2 regions of the Paraburkholderia sabiae genome follow, and region 1 is predicted to be linked to the other one. Evidence: riboswitches for the same ligand, from Rfam matches in the RefSeq annotation. Region 1 holds a riboswitch; the other holds the start of a gene.
The links. Region 1 has a riboswitch for ZMP and ZTP ahead of QEN71_RS10935 (LysE family translocator). Riboswitches for the same ligand answer to the same signal wherever they lie in the genome.
Positions count from the first base shown of each region.

Region 2: it holds a riboswitch for ZMP and ZTP, as region 1 does, so the genes downstream of both, glyA (serine hydroxymethyltransferase) here and QEN71_RS10935 (LysE family translocator) in region 1, are expected to answer to the same signal.

Region 1 is NZ_CP125295.1:2,430,707-2,438,179, forward strand. It holds gene QEN71_RS10910 (M20 family metallopeptidase) at 1-261, opposite strand, end outside; gene QEN71_RS10915 (superinfection immunity protein) at 432-740, shown strand; gene QEN71_RS10920 (epoxide hydrolase family protein) at 777-1,931, shown strand; gene QEN71_RS10925 (winged helix-turn-helix transcriptional regulator) at 1,948-2,367, opposite strand; gene QEN71_RS10930 (DMT family transporter) at 2,444-2,761, shown strand; ZMP/ZTP riboswitch at 2,808-2,916, shown strand; gene QEN71_RS10935 (LysE family translocator) at 2,957-3,589, shown strand; gene QEN71_RS10940 (YodC family protein) at 3,684-3,965, opposite strand; gene QEN71_RS10945 (MFS transporter) at 4,500-5,978, opposite strand; gene QEN71_RS10950 (TetR/AcrR family transcriptional regulator) at 6,036-6,668, opposite strand; gene QEN71_RS10955 (isocitrate lyase/PEP mutase family protein) at 6,755-7,473, opposite strand, start outside.
Region 2 is NZ_CP125295.1:5,844,691-5,852,163, forward strand. It holds gene QEN71_RS26215 (PilW family protein) at 1-563, opposite strand, end outside; gene QEN71_RS26220 (prepilin-type N-terminal cleavage/methylation domain-containing protein) at 641-1,057, opposite strand; gene QEN71_RS26225 (GspH/FimT family pseudopilin) at 1,054-1,614, opposite strand; gene nrdR (transcriptional regulator NrdR) at 1,786-2,277, opposite strand; gene glyA (serine hydroxymethyltransferase) at 2,284-3,531, opposite strand; ZMP/ZTP riboswitch at 3,716-3,830, opposite strand; gene ydfG (bifunctional NADP-dependent 3-hydroxy acid dehydrogenase/3-hydroxypropionate dehydrogenase YdfG) at 4,033-4,779, shown strand; gene ybgC (tol-pal system-associated acyl-CoA thioesterase) at 4,915-5,394, shown strand; gene tolQ (protein TolQ) at 5,563-6,240, shown strand; gene tolR (protein TolR) at 6,251-6,697, shown strand; gene tolA (cell envelope integrity protein TolA) at 6,694-7,473, shown strand, end outside.

The sequences.
Region 1 (7,473 bases):
GGGCGTGCGTCCCGGCAAACGGATGATTTCGAGCTTCAGTCCGCGCACGGGCTGCTGTTCGGCCCACTTCGCGGCTTCCGTGATGACGCGTTCGATGTAGCCGTGTTTTTCCCAGTCGACATCGAAGGCCGGGCTCTTGGCGGGAACGGCGATGTAGTCGGTGAGCGCCGGCACGATCTCATCGTTCCATTTGCGATCGACGAATTCGCGCAGTGTGTCGGGGTTCAGCCTTTGAGCCTGTTGGGTTTCGTCGGAGATCATGGTGGCCCTATCCGGTGCAGTCGAAACGCACATGATAGACCCTATGGCCCGCGTTGCCGAATACGTGGGAACCATGGAGGAAGCCTTGCAATCTGCCTTCAACGCCACAAGCGGATACGGCCCGTTCGCGCGACAATGAACGGATAAGCAACGCGCCTGGGGAGGCTTCGATGGGCAACAACATCATCGTTCAGGTCGTCGCGACCGTGGCCGCGCTGGGGCTGTATTTCCTGCCGTCCATCGTCGCCGATCGCCGCAAGCGCCATGACATGCTGACCATCGCGCTGTTCAACGCCTGCATGGGCTGGACGGTGTTCGGCTGGCTGGTCGCGCTGTACTGGGCGTTTCAGCCGAATCCGCCCGTCAACCTGGAAGGCGACGTCGTGCGTTCGCGGCGTGTCATCAGCATGAAAACCTTCACGAAGATGCTGGGTGAACGCGTGCAGATGCGCGAGTCGCGCAATCGCCCGCCGAAATAGCGTCGTGCATACCCTCAACGACAAGGGACACAACCCATGCAAATCACGCCGTTCCAGATTTCGATTGCCGATTTCGAACTCGACGCACTGAGGACGCGCCTCAAGCAGACTCGCTGGCCCGATGCATTCGACAGCGCGCCGTGGACGCTCGGCACCGACCTGAACTATCTGCGCGATCTCGTCGATTATTGGGCGCGCAGCTACGACTGGCGCGCGACGGAGGCCCGGCTGAATCAGGCGCCGCAGTTCGTCGCGCAGGTCGGCGGTCTCGGCGTGCATTTCGTGCACCGGCGCGGTATCGGTCCGAAGCCCTACCCGCTCGTCCTCACACACGGCTGGCCCGGCTCGTTCATCGAGTTCGAGGAACTGCTGCCGCAGCTATGCGATCCCGCATCATTCGGCGCGGATCCCGCCGATGCGTTCGACGTCGTCGTGCCGTCGATGCCCGGCTACGGTTTTTCCGAGCGCCCCGCGAAGCCCGGCATGTCGGTGTACGCGATCGCCGATCTGTGGGTCGAGCTGATGCGCGGTCTCGGCTACGAACGCTTCGGCGCGCAAGGCGGCGACCTGGGCGCGGCCGTATCGATCGCGCTGGCCGCGAATCACGCGCAGCATGTCGACGGCATTCATCTCAACTTTTTGCCGAGTTCGTATGCACCCGGCGTCGCGCCCGACGATCCGTCCGTCACGCAGGAAGAGCGCGATTTCCTCGCATCGAAAGCCGTATTCGCGGATGGCGAAGGCGCCTACGCACACATGCACGCGACGAAGCCGAACACGGCAGCCGTCGCGTTGAACGATTCGCCTGCGGGTCTTGCTGCGTGGATCGTCGAGAAGTTTCGCGCGTGGAGCGATTGCGACGGCGACGTCGAGCGCGTGTTTTCGAAGGATCAACTGCTCACCGATCTCTCGCTGTACTGGCATACGCAAACCATTGGTTCGTCGATGCGGCTCTATGCGGAAACGCGCGCGCGGCCGCTGCGTTTCGAGCCGGGTCAGCGCGTCACGCCGCCGCTCGGCTTCGCCCGCTTTCCGAAGGAAATCAGCCAGCCGCCGCCCTCGTGGATCGAGCGCGTGTTCAACGTCACCCAATTCGCCGACATGCCGCACGGCGGTCACTTCGCCGCGATGGAACAGCCCGCGCTGCTCGCCGAAGAGATACGGCGGTTCTTCCGGCCGCTGCGCAAGTGACGCTTCAACGGCATCGCTATCGATGCGACTGCGCCGACGCGTCGTAGCGCTCACGCGCGGCGTCGAGCGCGCCGCCATGCGTTTCTGCCCATCGGTCGAGCGTGACGAGCGCGTCGCTCAACGACACACCCAGCGCGCTCAACCGGTATTCGACATGCAGCGGCTTCGTCCCGCGCACGTCGCGAATCACGAGCCCGTTGCGCTCGAGTTCGCGCAACGTCTGCGACAACACCTTCTGCGAAATGCCGCCAATCTTGCGCAGCAGCGCGTTGTTGCGCATCGGCCCGTCCTGTAGCGCGGGCAGGATCAGCAGCGTCCATTTGCTCGCGATCAGTTCGAGCGCGAGCCGCGACGAACAGGCTTCGTCGAACACGTTGCCGGTGTGCTCCGCTGCGTTCGCGGTGTCGGCGGAATGAACGGGCGCGGGCAATGACATGGTTACCAGAAGGTGCGTAATGGGCAGCGACTGACTATACCTCTACGCTGCCTCCATTCTTCAAATGGAGGTAGTGATGGCGTGGTTAATCCTGCTGGCTGCAAGCATCGTCGAAATCTTGATGGGCCTTTCGCTCAAGTATGCCAATGGCTGGACGCGCTTGTGGCCGAGCGTCGGCGGGGTGGCGGCTGCCCTCGCGAGCGTCTTCCTGCTCACGCTCGCGATGAAGCATCTGCCCGCGGGCACCGCGTACGTGGTGTGGACGGGCATCGGCTCGCTGGGCATCACGTTGCTCGGCATCGTGCTGTTCGGCGACCCTGTGTCGGCGCCGCGTATCGCGTGCATGGTGCTGATCGTCGCGGCGGCCGCCGCGCTCAAGTGTATCGACGGCTAGGGCCGTTTCTGTCTCTGGCATGTGTGGACGCATAGCGCAACAATGGCACGGTTCGCGCGACTGGCGCTCATACGAGGTGGATCACCACCGGGAAACGCGAACCGGAACCGCATCACCAGCGGCATTCCGTCAAGCCGCGCGCCTGGGCCTTGCTGCGATTCTTCGAATGGTTTTCCTTCACACGGAGCTCACGCAATGCCTCACACCTCGCATCTGCTTGCATTCGCCCTCGTCGCGCTCGGCATGGCGCTCACGCCGGGGCCCAACATGGTCTATCTGATCTCGCGCTCGATCTGCCAGGGCCGCACGGCCGGCCTGATTTCGCTCGGCGGCGTCGCGCTCGGCTTCGTTGTCTATATGTTCTGCGCGGCGTTCGGCATCACGGCGCTGCTGCTCGCCGTGCCGTTCGCGTACGACACGCTGCGATTCGGCGGCGCGCTCTATCTGCTATATCTCGCGTGGCAGGCAGTCAAGCCGGGCGGACGCTCGCCGTTCCAGGTACGCGACCTGCCCGTCGACAGCCCGCGCAAGCTCTTCACGATGGGCTTCATCACGAATCTGCTGAATCCGAAAATCGCGGTGCTGTATCTGTCGCTGTTGCCGCAGTTCATCGATCCGCAACACGGCAGCGTGCTCGGGCAATCGCTGATATTCGGCGCGATTCAGATCGTATTGAGCATTTCCGTCAACTCGACGGTGGCGATGACGGCGGGATCGATTGCCGTGTTTCTCGCGCGCAAGCCGACGTGGCTCGTCGTTCAGCGCTGGCTAATGGGCACCGTGCTCGCCGGTCTCGCCGTGAGAATGGCGACGGAAGCGCGGCGCTAAAAATGCACGACGCCGGGCTGGCTGATGCACCCGGCGTCTGTCATGAAGGGGTAGAAAGAAGCATGCGAAGGCGCCTTCTGGCGCGTCGTCGCGTTCAAGGCGAAACGATGCGAACGAATTTGCGCAAATGCACCGAGCCCGCCGGAATCGAGCGCGGCTGGAGCCGCACTTCATCTGGCGCGAACGTTTCCTGACGCAGTTCGCCATGGTCGTCGAACCATTGGCAAATGAGCCATTCACCCGTTTTACGGGCAACCGGCCCGACATACGTCACCGTCATACGTGAGCCGCCCGCTTTGAGCGTCACCACGTCCCCGACATTGATTTGCACCGTTTGTTGCGTCGTTTCAAATGCGTCGAAAGTAGCAGTCAGCATGGATGTCCCCGTTATAAGCATTAGGCTGGCTGAAAATTCACTGCCATAAACGCACCGCGGTCCAACGGAATTAATAAGAGTGGACGAAGATTAACAATTGAATATTTCGTCAGCAAGTATTTTTTATTGGAAGCGTTTTCAGCAAAACCGGAATAGAACCGCATATATACCGAACGTTCGTTCGTTATTGTTTAGTCCGGGAATCGTATGCTGGCAAAGGCGTCATGTTGTCGCGCAACATTGACCCAGCTGAAGTTTAGGCTGGGTACATCGGGTATACGTAAATACACCTGACGAGCCGCTGTCATACTGGTGACATCGTCCGAGTTAACGCGGATTAAAAGCGTTGCAGCCGTGATAATCGATTGTCACCTGTGAATATGCGCATCACTGCTGAATGGATATATCAGTTGCAATGCGCAATGCACGATGGCTGAAATGGTATGACTGTAATGGGTGAAAACGTTATCGGCCGATTTTCACGCGTATTTTTGTTCTGTCGAATTACAAAAATGCAGTGACTCGGGATTTTCCCTAAGCCGCTTTGATCGTGCGCCGATAAGCGCGTTGTTGATGCCGGACGAGCGTCACGCTCAGTGCGATGCAGACCACCATCAGCACCGCGTTGATCGCGAGACTGCGCTGGAACGCATACGCATAGCCGGCCGCCGACGCATGCGCCGACAGCGCGCCGAAGAACGCACCGCTGATCGCGGCCGTGCCGAATGCCGAGCCGATCTGCAGCGTCGACGTCACGACACCGGACGCGAGCCCTGCCTTCGACGGTTCGACTTCGCCGAGCACGATGCGCATGATCGACGGCAGCACGAGCCCTTGTCCGACGCCGGCAAGCACGAGCCCTGCGTAGAACAGCGTGCCGAGCGCCGCGTGCGTCGCGGCCCAGCCTGTGATCGAAAAGCCGACGGCCATCATCGAGAAGCCGAGCGTCAGCACGTGCGCGCCGATCTGCCGCACGACGGCGGGTGACGTCAGCGGCCCGGCGACGAAGCCGAGCGCGAACGGCATGATCGCGAGACCGGATTGCAGCGGTGTCCAGTGCAGCCCTGTCTGCAGATAGATACCGTACGTGAGGAAGAACGCGCTGTTGCAATAGAACAGAAACGCGATCACGAGCCCCGTCGAGAAAGCCGGGTTGCGGAACAGTTGCAGATCGACGAGCGGACTGCCGCCGCGGCGCTCGACCTGACGCTCGACTCCGATAAACGCGGCCAGCGCGGGGACCGCGAGCGCGAACATCCCGAACGTCCACCACGGCCAGCCGGCTTCGCGGCCGTGCGTCATCGGGTAGATCAGCAGCAGCAACACCAGCGACAGCAACGCGACGCCCTTCAGGTCGACGCCCTCGCGCGTGTCGGGCTGATTCTCAGGCACGAACTTCCACGCGCCGACGAACGCCAGAATCCCGACGGGAATGTTGATCAGGAAGATTGCCCGCCAGTCGAGGCCGAACGGCCGATACGTGATCAGCGCCCCGCCGCCCAGTTGCCCGACGATCGACGCGAGTCCGAACACGAAACCATAGAAGCCCATCACGCGCGTCTGCTGATGCAGCGGCACGACGGCGCGCACGGTCGCGAGCACTTGCGGCGCCATCACAGAAGCCGCCATGCCCTGCACGATGCGCGCGATCACGAGCACATGACCATTCGGCGCGAAGCCGCACAGCGCCGACGCGACGACGAAGCCCGCCATGCCCGTCATGAACATGCGCCGCCGTCCGAACAGATCGCCGAGTCGACCGCCCGTGATCAGCAGCACTGCATACGCCGACGCGTAGGCAGAGACGATCAGTTGCAATTGCGCGTCGGTGGCATTCAGCCCCGTGTGAATCGCAGGCAACGCGAGATTGACGATGAAGTAATCGAGCGGCGCGAGAAACGCGCCGACGAACAATACGGTCAACGCGAGCCCTTGCCGCTCGAAACGCTGATGCCCTTGTGCTTCGACATGCTTGCCCGATGCGGACGGCACACTCACGCCCGACGCTTTCATGCATCTCTCATTCATGACTGATCGTTCAAAAATTCGACAAAAAATTTCAGCTAATTTTCAAGCGAGCGCGCGCATGGCGATATCGACGACGGCTTTCAGCTCGTCTTCCTTGCGCTTGCATTTGCCGAGCACGCGCAGGCCTTGCGTCACGCACAGCAGGAAATCGGCGACGGCTTTTTCGTCGAGGTCGCCGTTGAACACGCCCGCCGCCTGTCCGCGAATCACGGCGGCCGCGAGCAACGTGACGACGCGCCGCTGGATCGACTGGATCTTCGCGCGCAGCGCTTCGTCTTCGGGCTGCAATTCGAGCGTGCTGTTCGTGATGAAACAGCCTGTCAGCGTCGACGTGACCCGCGTGTGATGCAACAGCGCATTGCGCAGCGCGGTTTCGGGCGGCACATTCGCGTTCAGACGTTCGACGAGACCGTTGACCGCGTTTTCCGCGTAGTGGTCGAGCGCGGCCATCATGATGCCGTGCTTGTCGCCGAACACGCCGTACAGGCTGCCGCGCAGCACGCCCGTCGCGTTGCAGAGATCTTCGACGGACGTCGCGTGAAAGCCCTGGCGCCAGAACACCTTGCTCGCTGCGGCGAGCACCGCGTCCGTGTCGAATTCACGCGGACGGCCGCGCGCACACGCAGCTTCCGCTTTTACAACGGGCGAGCGTCTGGAATCGGTGATATCGGTCATGCCACCGAGTTTATGACTGCGCGTTCAAGAATTCAAGGCGAAATACCGACGCATTCAAACGGCATTCGTCTGCGACATTCGTCCAATCAGACAGACTTGCCGACGGACGCAAACAGGTCGGTAATCTCTTTCGTCGTCGCTGCTTCGTTCGTGTAGGTGAACGTGCCGCGTCCGAGCATTTCGTTCGCGGCGCGCAGCATCCCGCCCAACGCCGCGCGCGCCAGCGCCCCGCCTACACTGATGCGCCGCACGCCCAGTTCCGCGAGATCGTCGACGGAAAACGGCATGCCCGCCATGCCCATCAGCACATTCACGGGCCGGTCGACGGAACTGACGACGGCCGCAATGTCTTCGCGCGTCTTGAGGCCCGGCGCGTAAAGCACGTCGGCGCCCGCTTCCTGGAACGCCTGCAGACGGCGGATCGTATCGGCGAGATCGGCGCGTCCGGCCAGATAGTTTTCCGCGCGCGCCGTCAGCGTGAACGGGAACGGCAGTGCACGCGCGGCTTCGACGGCCGCGCGCACGCGCTCGACGGCGAGGTCGTGCGCGTAAATGGGATTGTCGGCGCGGCCCGTCGCGTCCTCGATCGAGCCGCCTACGACGCCCGCCGCAGCCGCCTGGCGGATCGTTTCGGCCGCGTCCTCCGGCGCGTCGCCGAAGCCGTTTTCGAGGTCCGCGCTGACAGGCAGCGCCGTCGACGGCGCGAGTTCGGCGAGATGACGGATCATCTGCTCGCGGCCGACGGCGTTATCCGGCACGCCGATGGAGAAGGCATAACCCGCGCTCGTCGTCGCCAGCGCCTTGA
Region 2 (7,473 bases), 3.2 Mb from region 1:
GCGTCCATCGCCGACGATGCGCCCGCGAGCCAATACCGCAAGCGCACGCGCTCGACGCCTTCGACAAGCGGCTGCGAAGAGTTGCCTCCCGTTCCTTCGCAATACAGCTCAGGCTCCCCCGTCGAACTACTCGTCTTTGCATAGAAGCGGTTGACGATGGGCACGCCCGGCGCGTCGGCATCCGTCTTCGCGACACCCTGGCCGAGGCAGTCGGTCGCGAGACCCGCCGTGGACGGCCACGTCGAAACAGCGTCAGCGACATAGCGCACCGCCACCCCGTCCGAATGCGTGGCGAGCGTCTCGCAGGTCGGATTGTCATCCGTGCCAACCGGCCGTCCGCCTGTACAGCCGAACAGCGCGGGCCGCGCGGCGAACGTGCGCGGCATGTCGGCGGAAACGAATCCTGCCATCTGCAACTGCTCGCCGATCAGCGTCAACGCGGTTATCGCCGCGTCGTGGATCTGCGCTGCATCGGCCGCCTGCGCAAATGCAATTCGCTGCGAGCGGTACAGCGAGACCGCGCCCGCTGTCACGATCAGTCCAAGCGCCAACGCTATCGTCATTTCGAGAAGCGTGTGACCGTATGTATGAACGTAACGCCGCGGCTTACCACATGCACGCGTAGAAGAGACGAGCGCTTTCATCGTGAAAACGCAATCGCGACACACTGCATGCCTTGCGGCACATCGCCATCGCCGCACGATACGGGCGCGTCGATGATGTCGTACGACAAACTTGCCTGCCACGCCCATGTCGCGCGTGCGTATGCAGGATCGCTCCCGCCGACAATGCCGGCATCGCCTTTCGGCAGCAGGCTCGCCGCGCGTGTCTTCCATTGATTGGCTGCCGCCACGTTAGCGTTCGGCGCACGCGCCGCCTCTGCGATTGCATCGGCGACAAGTGCGGCCTGCACGCGATAAGACATCCCACGCGCATCGCGGGCAATCGCGAGCTGCACGGCGATCAGGCCAAGTACGGTCACAGCCGTTACAGCCACGGCGACCAGCACTTCCATCAGCGTCTGACCGCGTTGCGACGAGACATGTGCGTGCATCATGCTGCCGCTCCGCAAGCACCGTCGGCGATGCGGGCGCGTCCGCCCGCCGCGATGCGAATGCAGCGCCGCCAGTCCTTGCCTTGTGTCGCCTTCGAATCGGCGCGCGGCCCGATATCGAAGCTTCGGAAGCTGCCATTGACCTGGCCCGCGGGCGGCGTGAACGTCAGATTGGTGAGCGCTCCCACGATGCTCACTGACGCAACGTCAGGCTGCACGCGCAACGGATAGAAGCCGCTCGCACGCTCGATCATCACGGCCCATCCACACGACCAGTCGACCACACCCGTCTTGTACGGCTGTGCCGCCGTGAGACAGTGGCGCGCGGCATCGACGCGGCACACGGTGACCCGGGCACCACGACGTAATGCCTCGCCGCGCGCATAACTGAGTGTGGACAACAGCGCGCGTGCGCGTGCGTCGACCTGATCTCGCGCATGCCATGCAACGAACGAAGGCACCGTCAACGTTGCGAGGATCGCCAGCAGCGCGATCACTACGAGTGTTTCGAACAGCGTGAACCCACGGCGCGCGCGCCGGATTTGAGCATCCTGTTTCATCAGCATTCCTTGATTTCGCCAAGAACGCGATGACTCTATCGGCACGTAGGAACGCCCACAATTAGCCGGATGGCCAGGTGGCGGACGCACGAATCCCTGCACGAGAATGTCCGTGCATCAGGTGAATTCGTGGAAGAACTTCAGGGAGAGAAAATGCGGATACGCGAGAAATCAGCGCTTGCGCGAAGGCTTCGCGGGCGCGGCCGGAGCGTTCATCCGGCGAAACTCTTCAATGACGTCTTCGAATTCGGAGACATCTTCGAAACGCCGGTACACGGAAGCGAAGCGCACGTACGCGATGGTGTCGAGCGCACGCAGTTCGTTCATCACGAGTTCGCCAAGACGCTCGCTGCGCACTTCGCGCTCGCCGCTGCCGAGCAGTTGATACTCGATGCGCGATGCGGCGGCATCGACGGCGTCGGCAGCAACTGGACGCTTGCGCAGCGCCAGTTGCATGCTCGCGACGATCTTGCGGCGATCGAATTCCGTGCGGCTGCCGTCCTTCTTCACGACCGAGGGCAACGCCAGCTCGACCCGCTCGTACGTCGTGAAACGCTTGTCGCAGGCCGGGCAACGGCGGCGGCGCCGGATCGCGGCGCCGTCTTCCGACACACGCGAGTCGACGACCTGTGTGTCCTCATGCCGGCAGAAGGGGCAGCGCATGGTGGCTTAGCGGTAAACCGGAAAACGCTTCGTCAGCTCGGCGACCTGCGCGCGAACGCGCTCGATCGTCGCCGTGTCTTCCGGGTTGTCCAGCACGTCAGCGATCAGGTTGCCGACCTGCTCGGCTTCCTTCGTGCCGAAACCGCGCGTCGTCATTGCAGGCGAGCCCAGACGGACACCGCTCGTCACGAACGGCTTTTCCGGATCGTTCGGAATCGCGTTCTTGTTGACGGTGATGTGCGCCGCGCCGAGCGCCGCTTCCGCAGCCTTGCCCGTGATCTTCTTCGCGCGCAGGTCGACCAACATCACGTGGCTTTCCGTGCGGCCCGACACGATGCGCAGACCGCGCTTGACGAGCGTCTCAGCCAGCACGCGTGCGTTCTCGACCACGCGCTGCTGATATTCCTTGAACTCGGGCGCCAGCGCTTCCTTGAACGCGACAGCCTTGCCGGCGATCACGTGCATCAGCGGACCGCCCTGGATGCCCGGGAAAATCGCCGAGTTGATCTGCTTCTCGAATTCGGCCTTCATCAGGATCACGCCGCCGCGCGGGCCGCGCAGGCTCTTGTGCGTGGTCGTCGTGACGAAGTCGGCGAACGGCACCGGGTTCGGATAGACGCCCGCGGCGATCAGGCCGGCGTAGTGCGCCATGTCGACCATCAGATACGCGCCGACCGACTTCGCGATCTTCGACAGACGTTCGAAGTCGATGCGCAGCGCGAACGCCGATGCGCCCGCGACGATGATCTTCGGCTTGTGTTCCTGCGCGAGCTTTTCAGCCGCGTCGTAGTCGATGTCTTCGGCTTCGTTCAGGCCGTAGCTGATCACGTTGAACCACTTGCCCGACATGTTGACGGGCGAGCCGTGCGTCAGGTGGCCGCCGTGCGCGAGGCTCATGCCCATGATCGTGTCGCCCGGCTTGAGCATCGCGAAGAACACGCCCTGGTTGGCCTGCGAACCCGAGTTCGGCTGGACGTTCGCAGCTTCGGCGCCGAACAGCTGCTTCACGCGGTCGATCGCGAGCTGCTCGACGACGTCAACGTATTCGCAGCCGCCGTAGTAGCGCTTGCCGGGATAGCCTTCGGCGTACTTGTTGGTGAGCTGCGAGCCCTGTGCGGCCATCACGGCCGGGCTCGTGTAGTTTTCCGACGCGATCAGTTCGATGTGCTCTTCCTGACGGCGGTTTTCGTCCTGGATGGCGTTCCAGATTTCCGGATCGACGTTGGCGATGGTGCTTTGGGCTCTGTCAAACATGCTGGTTCCGTTAAGTGTGTTCAGGTTGACCGGATCGTGCGCAGGTCGTGTGCCGAGAGCGTAGTAGGTACGCAGCACTGCTGGCCACTGCTGATGGTGGGAGCCTTGACGTGGCGTATGAAGGAGGTGCCGCACACGCGAGTCAGGACAACCACCGGCAGCGCAAACGACGGCGCGCGCGAAACATGGCTGCCCAGGCGAACGGCAAAACGGCACCCTGCGCTTCACGGTGGGACGCTCCACCTTGAACCCGTCACGCTTGACAGCGTTGGGTTCTATCGCCAGTCACGCAGGGATGAGCGCGTTAGTTTATTGGAACCGTGTCGAATAGGCAACCAAGCCGGCAAGCGCCCCGCGTAGGCCGTCCGAAGCCCCGTCGTGCCGTTGCAGAGGCCACCGGGAGGCCCGCTCGAACGTGCCTTCGCGCGGCGGGGTCATTCTTGCCGCATCGCCCCATTGGAAGTAGGCTTGTGGCCTTTCTTCACCGACCAGGGAACAGCAATGATCGTGTTCGTCACCGGCGCGTCCGCAGGGTTCGGCGCCGCTATCGCCCGGGCTTTCGTCAAAGGCGGCCATCGCGTCGTCGCCACCGCGCGCCGCAAGGATCGTCTGCAGGCGCTCGCCGACGAACTCGGCGACAACCTGCTGCCGTTCGAGCTCGACGTGCGCGACCGCGCCGCCGTCGAAGCCGTCCCCACCGCGCTGCCCGCCGACTTTGCCGCCGTCGACGTGCTCGTCAACAACGCCGGCCTCGCGCTCGGGCTCGAGCCCGCGCAGCGTGCCGTGCTCGATGACTGGACCACGATGATCGAGACCAACTGTACGGGTCTCGTGCAGGTCACGCGCGCGTTTCTGCCGGGCATGATCGAGCGCAATCGCGGGCATGTGTTCAATCTGGGCTCGGTAGCGGCCTCGTGGCCGTATCCGGGCGGCAACGTGTACGGCGCGACCAAGGCGTTCGTGCGCCAGTTCAGTCTGAATCTGCGCGCGGATCTGCACGGCACGCCCATCCGCGTGACGGACATCGAGCCGGGGCTGTGCGGCGGCACCGAGTTTTCGAACGTGCGTTTCCGCGGCGACGACGAGAAGGCTGCGAACGTCTATCAGAACGTCCAGCCGCTCACGGCCGAAGACATCGCCGATTCGATCTACTGGATCGCGACGCGCCCCGCGCACGTCAACATCAATACGATCGAACTGATGCCCGTCGCGCAGTCGTTCGCTGGTCTGAACATTCATCGCGGCTGAGGTCACGAAGGCGCTGCGTCGGGCCGCATGTATCAGTCACATGCAGCGGCGTCGATGCAGCGCCTGTCGCGCCGGTAAAACACATTCCGCTACAGAAGTGCCCAAAAATGCGGCGCCCTTTTGCGTTCCGGTAAAATGCGCGCCATGAATATGTCTGACAGTCAGTCCGGCGCGGAAGTCGGCGGCTTTATCTGGCCGATTCGCGTGTATTACGAAGACACCGACGCCGGCGGCATCGTGTTTTACGCGAACTACCTGAAATTTTTCGAGCGCGCGCGCACCGAATGGCTGCGCGCGTGCGGCGTCGATCAACGCAAGCTCGCGGATGAAACGGGAGCGCTCTTCGTCGTGCGCAGCACTGCCCTCGACTATCGCGCGCCCGCCCGGCTCGACGACATGCTGCGCATCGTCAGCCGGATCGAGAAGCTTGGCCGCGCGTCGGTGGATTTCGCCCAGGAAGCCTGGCGCGGCGACACGCTGCTGGCGACGGGCACGATCCGCGTCGGTTGCGTCGATTCGAAATCGATGAAACCGGCAGCCATTCCTCCGCCGGTTCACGCCGCTTTGCAGCGCGAACCGGACTCAAACGGCGCCAGCATGTCAACGGCTGCTTAATAAGCGCCGTTAATGGCTGGACAGTGAACTCGTAACGGTCACAACAAGACCAAGCATGGTTCGGCGAAGGACCCGCCGAAGCTTCCGGTTTGCCAACTGAATGCCAACCGAACGCTTCGACCCACCTTGCAGCCGGACGCCCCACCCGGGACGTTACATCGAACCTATATGAACACTACACAAGATCTGTCGATCATTTCCCTCGTTCTCAATGCGAGCCTGCTGGCGCAGGCAGTGATGGCGCTGCTGTTGTTGCTGTCGCTGATGTCGTGGACTTTCATCTTCCGCAAGTGGTTTGCGATTCGCCGTGCGCGGGCGCAGACTGAGCGTTTCGAACGCGATTTCTGGTCGGGCGGCGACCTGCAGGCGCTGTACCAGAGCGCCGCGAACAACCGTCACACGATCGGCGCGCTCGAACGTATTTTCGAGTCGGGCATGCGCGAGTTCCTGAAGGGCAAGGAAAAGCGGATCAACGATCCGGGCGCGATTCTCGACGGCGCACGCCGCGCCATGCGCGCTGCGTTCCAGCGTGAAATGGACGTGCTCGAAGCCAACCTCGCGTTCCTCGCTTCCGTTGGTTCGGTCAGCCCGTATATCGGTCTGTTCGGCACGGTGTGGGGCATCATGAATGCGTTCCGCGGCCTCGCCAACGTCCAGCAGGCCACGCTCGCGAACGTCGCGCCCGGCATCGCCGAGGCACTGACGGCAACGGCCATCGGCCTCTTCGCCGCGATCCCCGCCGTGGTCGCCTATAACCGTTACGCGCACGACATCGATCGCCTCGCGATCCGCTTCGAAACCTTCATCGAAGAGTTCTCGAACATCCTGCAGCGTCAGGCCCATTAAGGAGTCCACGATGGCCGGTTCAGTTCGTTCCAGCATGCGCGGCAGCCGCTCGCGCCGCGCGATGGCCGACATCAACGTCGTGCCGTACATCGACGTGATGCTCGTGCTGCTCGTGATTTTCATGGTGACGGCGCCGCTCGTGGCGCCGTCCATCGTGAATCTGCCGACGGTCGGCGGCGCCGCGCCGCAACAGCAGACGCCGCCCGTCGTCGTCAACATCAAGGCCGACGGCAACATGAATGTGAAGTACAAGGACGACGCGGGCGCGACCCAGCAGGAGACGATGACGCAGGCCGATCTGCGCAGCTTCGTCACTGACCGTCAGGCTTCGCACCCCGATCAGCCCGTCGTGATCGCCGCCGACAAGACGGTCAAGTATGAAGTCGTGATGAACGTGATGTCCGACCTGAAGGCTCGCGGCGTCAAGCGCGTTGGATTGCTCGTCAAATCGCAATGACCCGCCGAGAGAAAAACGTCTACCCGTTACAGCCGCCGCGCGAGCGCGGTACCGGCCGCGCCGTCGCGCTGGCCGTGGTGATGCACGTGTTGCTCGGGTTCTTCCTGTATCACGGCATCCACTGGCAGAACAGCACGCCGGCTGGCGCCGAAGCCGAACTGTGGACGGAAGTGCCCGACGTGCCGACGCCCCGCCCCGTTCCGCCGCCGCCCGCACCTGCGCCCGTCAAGCCGGCGCCGCAGGTCAACGACGAAGAAGCCGACATCGCGCTGCAGGAGAAGAAGCGCAAGCAGCAGCAGGAAGCGCAGCGTCAGGCCGAACTCGCCGAGCAGCAGCGTCAGCAGAAGCTGCAGGCCCAGCAGGAAGCCGAGGCGAAACGCCAGCAGCAACTCGCGGCCGACCAGGCCGCGGCTGCCGCCGCCGCGAAGCTCAAGCAGCAGCAACAGCAACAGCAGGCTGAAAAGCTCAAGCAGCAGCAACTCGCCCAGCAGAAGCAGGATCAGCTGAAGAAGCAGCAGGAAGAGCAGCAAAAGCAGAAGGAGCAGAAGGAACAGGAAGCGAAGCAGGCTCAAGCCGAAGCGCAGGCCAAGGCTGACGCGGCGAAGGCCGCGAAGGCCAAAGCCCAGGCGCAGGCACAGGCCGATGCCGCGAAGAAGCTCGACGCGGAGCGCCGTCAGCGTCTCGCCGCGCTGCAGGGTATGGCGGGCGGCGAAGGTTCGACGGGCAACGGTCTCGCGAAGAGCGGCACGGGCACGGGTTCCGGTGGCACGGCGACA